2 regions of the Natranaerobius thermophilus JW/NM-WN-LF genome follow, and region 1 is predicted to be linked to the other one. Evidence: a T-box and tRNA genes for the amino acid it is inferred to sense, from the RefSeq annotation. Region 1 holds a T-box; the other holds one or more tRNA genes.
The links. The T-box of region 1 lies ahead of NTHER_RS05625 (valine--tRNA ligase). A T-box ahead of a tRNA ligase gene usually reads a tRNA of that ligase, here a tRNA-Val.
Positions count from the first base shown of each region.

Region 1 (2,467 bases):
ATATCTAAACGATATCAGACAAAGTGATCAGGAGTTAGGAGAATCCCTGGCACAAATATACATGAAAGATTCATAAAGAAAGAGGAGGACTGCATTATGGTCGAACAAAAAAATTTAACTACTGAGAATGTGTTGGGAGAAGCCAAAGGTTCTGATCTGGAAAGACCTGTAAAACAAAATTTTCAAGGCGAAACATCTGAAACGGGTTTGTATCTTGCCATGGCTCGACAAGCTCAAAGAGAAGGCTATCCTGAAATTGCAGAGAGTCTTAAAAGAATTGCCATGGAGGAAGCAGAACATGCCGCAAGGTTTGCTGAATTAAATGGTATGATTAATGATAGTACTGAGGAAAATTTAAAAGAAATGCTTGAAGGAGAAATCTTTGCTAATCAAGATAAAAAGAAAGCGGCTGAAAAAGCAAAAGACCAAGAATTAACTGAAACTTACACTTATTTTATTGAATCCTCCAAGGACGAAGCTAGGCACGCAAAAATGCTTGAGGGTTTAGTTAACAAGTATTTTGGATAAACTATTGACAACTAAGACCCAAAATATGTATTATATAAATACAATTCTATACTTTTAAATCATTGAAACATCTCGGAACGGGAGGAGTAGGCGGTTCAGATCTTGAAAGAGAGGAGTGCCATGGCTGAAAGCACTCTAAGATCTTTCCGTTGAATGTCGCCCGGGAGATGGTGGCCTGAACATTTATCCATGAATAATGATAGTAGGGCCATCCGGCTGTAGCCGTTATTTTTATGAGGGTCCCCAGCTACGGAAATTAGGTGTAGGGGGAAAAAAGGTGGTACCGCGGAATAAAGCCCTTCCGTCCTTTTATGGACAGAAGGGCTTATTTTTATATTTTGCTATAGCACTGTTATATTTAGCTGTTGATAACTTATAATCTTCAATTAAGTAAATTGTTGTAGCTTGATTGTAAATCTTGAAGAGCAACAAAACAAACAAGAGAATCTGAGCCAAATAAAAGAAAGGAGTGAATACTATGAGTAAAACAAATTTATCAAAGGTTTACGAACCTGAAAAAGTTGAACAAAAATGGTATCAGAAATGGTTGGATGCTGATTCCTTCAAAGCTTCCTGCGATCACAGGGATAAATTTTCTGTAGTAATTCCACCACCAAATGTCACGGGTTCACTGCATATGGGCCATGCCCTGGATAATACATTACAGGACGTAATTGTGCGATTTAAGAGAATGCAAGGTTATGATACTTTGTGGATGCCTGGTACTGACCATGCCGGTATAGCAACTCAAACTAAAGTGGAGGAACATCTTGCCCAAGAAGACGGTGTATCTAAATACGACTTGGGTAGGGAGAAGTTCCTTGAAAAAGTTTGGGCTTGGAAAGAAACCTATCACGATAGTATTACTAATCAATTAAAAAAATTAGGGGTATCCGTTGATTGGTCTAGAGAAAGATTTACTATGGACGAGGGATGTAGTAAAGCTGTTAGAGAAGTTTTTGTATCACTTTATGAAAAGGGGCTAATTTATCAAGGTGATTATATTATCAATTGGTGCCCGAGATGCTATACTGCCCTCTCAGATATTGAAGTAGAGCATATGGAAGATCAGGGAACTCTCACTCATATTAAATATCCCTTGACTGATGGATCAGGTTCTATTTCTGTGGCTACAACGCGACCTGAGACTATGCTTGGAGATACTGCTGTAGCTGTTCACCCAGATGACGAACGATATAGTCATTTAATTGGTAAAACTGTTATGCTACCGTTAATGGATAGAGAAATCCCAATTATAGCTGACGAGTTTGTTGACCCTGAATTCGGATCTGGTGCTGTCAAAGTTACACCAGGTCATGATCCTAATGACTTTGAAATGGGAGAACGTCACACTTTAGAAAGTATTGCTGTAATAGGTAAAGACGGACAGATGACTAATGAAGCACGGCGATACTCGGGAATGGACAGATATGAATGTCGAAAATCTGTAATTCAAGATTTGAAAGACCAAGGTTATTTACTGGAAATTGAAGATCATAATCACTCTATCGGTCACTGTCATAGATGTGATACTGTAGTCGAACCCCTGGTTAGTAAACAGTGGTTTGTAAAAATGAAACCATTAGCGGGACCAGCTATAGATGTGGTTGATAAGGGAGATGTAAAATTTGTTCCCGCTAGATTTGAAAAAATCTACAGAAATTGGATGGAGAATATTAGGGACTGGTGTATTTCTCGTCAGATCTGGTGGGGCCATCGCATTCCAGCCTGGTATTGCCAGTGTGGTGAAATTATAGTTAGCAGGAAGGATCCCGATTCTTGTCCTTCATGTGGAGAATCAGGTTTAGAGCAAGACCCCGATGTACTAGATACCTGGTTTAGCTCAGCTCTCTGGCCTTTTTCCACTATGGGATGGCCTGACGAGACAGATGATTTACAGAAATTTTATCCCACAGATGTCCTTGTAACGGGATATGAT
Region 1 covers NC_010718.1:1,172,060-1,174,526, forward strand. Annotated here, with positions in the region: gene NTHER_RS05610 (hypothetical protein) at 1-76, shown strand, start outside; gene NTHER_RS05615 (ferritin-like domain-containing protein) at 97-528, shown strand; T-box leader at 593-840, shown strand; gene NTHER_RS05625 (valine--tRNA ligase) at 1,007-2,467, shown strand, end outside.

Region 2 (2,467 bases), 730 kb from region 1:
TAAACCAGCCGATTAAGCCTGATAATATAGGGATAAGTAATAGTTTCAAATCCGGTGAAACCATGGTTTCTACAACTCCTCTATTAACATAACGGAAACTAGATACAACAATACACTCAGTTAAGATACAATATTTATAATTCTTAAATATTGCTATCACTAATATTGTAACTATTATTATAAAAATTTTCAAAAGCTATACTTTAGTCTTGACAATATTTACACTGAAAACAATATTTTATCCTGTTTGAAAAGATATATGATAATATTTCAAACACTCCTGAATCTCGAGATAAATTATCAATCACAGAATATGAAGGCTCTTGAACACCGTGAACTACTATCTCAGCTGGCACTATCGAGATTAAAACTGAAATTAATAGTTCTTTCTGCATTGTACCCTTCTCTATCGGCTCTCCTAGGATCTGTTCTAAATAATTGCGGCTAAATGGCCTCCACGATCGATCCCTGAGCTCAATTCCTCCCTGTTTAACCACGATATGAATTGTATCGATCTTTATGGGCTGCCCATCGATAAAATACTTTAACACTTGCAGATATTCATTGAATTCTCTATCTATCAAATATTCATCAATGAGATCTTCTAGTAAATCATCTAATTTGCGCAGGAACCAGGATAGCCGAAATGTAAGATATCCTTCTAAAATCAGCAAGGAGTAGTCATCAAAGTACTTATCAAGCCCTTCTCTGATTTGTTTCCCATCAAGAGTTAAGGTGTGACTGGCTGAATTAATAATTTCGCGATATTCTAGTTCAGTCAAGTGCCAGTGTTTTCTATGGGTCAGTTCCCGCATTAATACTCTACTCAAGCTATCAGTGAGCCAGCGCGAAACTTGTTTTAAAAAGTCTTGATAGTCCTCCTGGGTTAATCTTAGTTCCCACAAACTTAACTCGCTGTCCTCTTTCTTGGCCCGGGGAAATTCTAAAGACTCCACAAATTTATCCAATTGTGCTTTATAATTTTTAGACATTAATAGGATTTTTGTGGTCATGCTCTCCTCTCCTTCGATAAATAGTATATGAACTAAAGCATGACCACGTTTCAAAAGTTTCAATTTCCCCTTGATAATTCCTCTTCAATGTGCTATATTAATATGTGCAATCGAAAGCGCGGGTCTGTAGCTCAGTGGGAGAGCGCTTCCTTGACGCGGAAGAAGTCGCAGGTTCAATCCCTGCCAGACCCACCAACCATAATACAGTAATGACAGGGTTTTTAGACCCTGTCATTTTTTGTAAATTGCACAAAATATCTAAGAGTTCTACCAATATTTTAACCTTATATAAGAAGATTGCTATTAAGAAGACTTAATTGCCCAACATTTCATCAACTTTGTCACGGTTTTCTTTAATCCACTGTTCAGCAAGTACTTCATATTCTACATCATTTTCTTCATGCTCGTACATCATTTCCTCTAAATCTTCAATGGGCATACTCCAGTCTGATAATATTTCATAAGCTTCCGGATGTTTGTCTTCAATACCTTCATAAGAAATTACATATACATTATCTGCCTTAAAATATTCCTCTTGACCCTCTAAAAATTTGATATCATATTGAGTGAACATAGAATGAGGTCTCCATCCAAGGAAAGCTATTGGTTCTTCATTGTCCATGGCACTCATGGCTTCACCCATCATAGCAGCTTCACTTGAAGGGACAAATTCAAGTTCATCACCTATTCCAAGATCTTCTATCATTTCTTTAGAGATTTCTGATATGCCTGCTCCAGAGTCAATACCTACAATTTCATTATTATACTTATCTAGATTAGCCAAAAACTCATCTAGAGTGTCTTCCTCCACATATTCGGGAACAACCCAACCTAAGGGAGCTTCTTTATAACTTGCAGATACTTTCTGTAGATCTTCTCCATGCTCGTCCCAAAGGGCCTCTTCTGTATAGGGTAACCATGCATCCATAAAGAAATCAATTTCTTCATCCACTAATCCTACAAAAATTACTGGCTGATCTGCATTAGTTGTTTCTGTTTCATAACCTGCTTCTTCTAAAATTTGTCTGGCAATTTCTGTTGGAACTGCTGTACTTGTCCAATCTGTCATTCCAAATTTTATGGTTTCTTTTGATTCTTCTCCAGCTGTAACACCGCCTCCTCCATTGGTACAGGCAGTTAATAAAACAATTGTTATCATTGTCACTAGTACTAATTTCAGCTTTCGCATTAAATTATAACCTCCTTGTTAAATAATTATTAAGATTTTTGTTTAATCAAGTTAGCATCTTGATTTAATTTTCCATAAACTTCTCTCATATTCTCAGGGGTAAATTGTAATTGGTCTGGCCCCTCGGACTCCCAGACATAATAATCTTTGCCCTGTAATTTCTTAATTAATTCACTTGAATCATATATTTTAATTCCATATACCCAGTTTGCCATAATCAGGGTGGCAGCCATATGTGCTCCTTCATTTGAAGTTGCACATATAT
Region 2 covers NC_010718.1:1,899,902-1,902,368, forward strand. Annotated here, with positions in the region: gene NTHER_RS09220 (DUF445 domain-containing protein) at 1-193, opposite strand, end outside; gene ytxC (sporulation protein YtxC) at 204-1,076, opposite strand; tRNA gene NTHER_RS09230 (tRNA-Val) at 1,134-1,208, shown strand; gene NTHER_RS09235 (glycine betaine ABC transporter substrate-binding protein) at 1,327-2,202, opposite strand; gene NTHER_RS09240 (cysteine hydrolase family protein) at 2,232-2,467, opposite strand, start outside.
Region 2: it encodes a tRNA-Val, which carries the amino acid that the T-box ahead of NTHER_RS05625 (valine--tRNA ligase) is inferred to sense. The anticodon was not compared.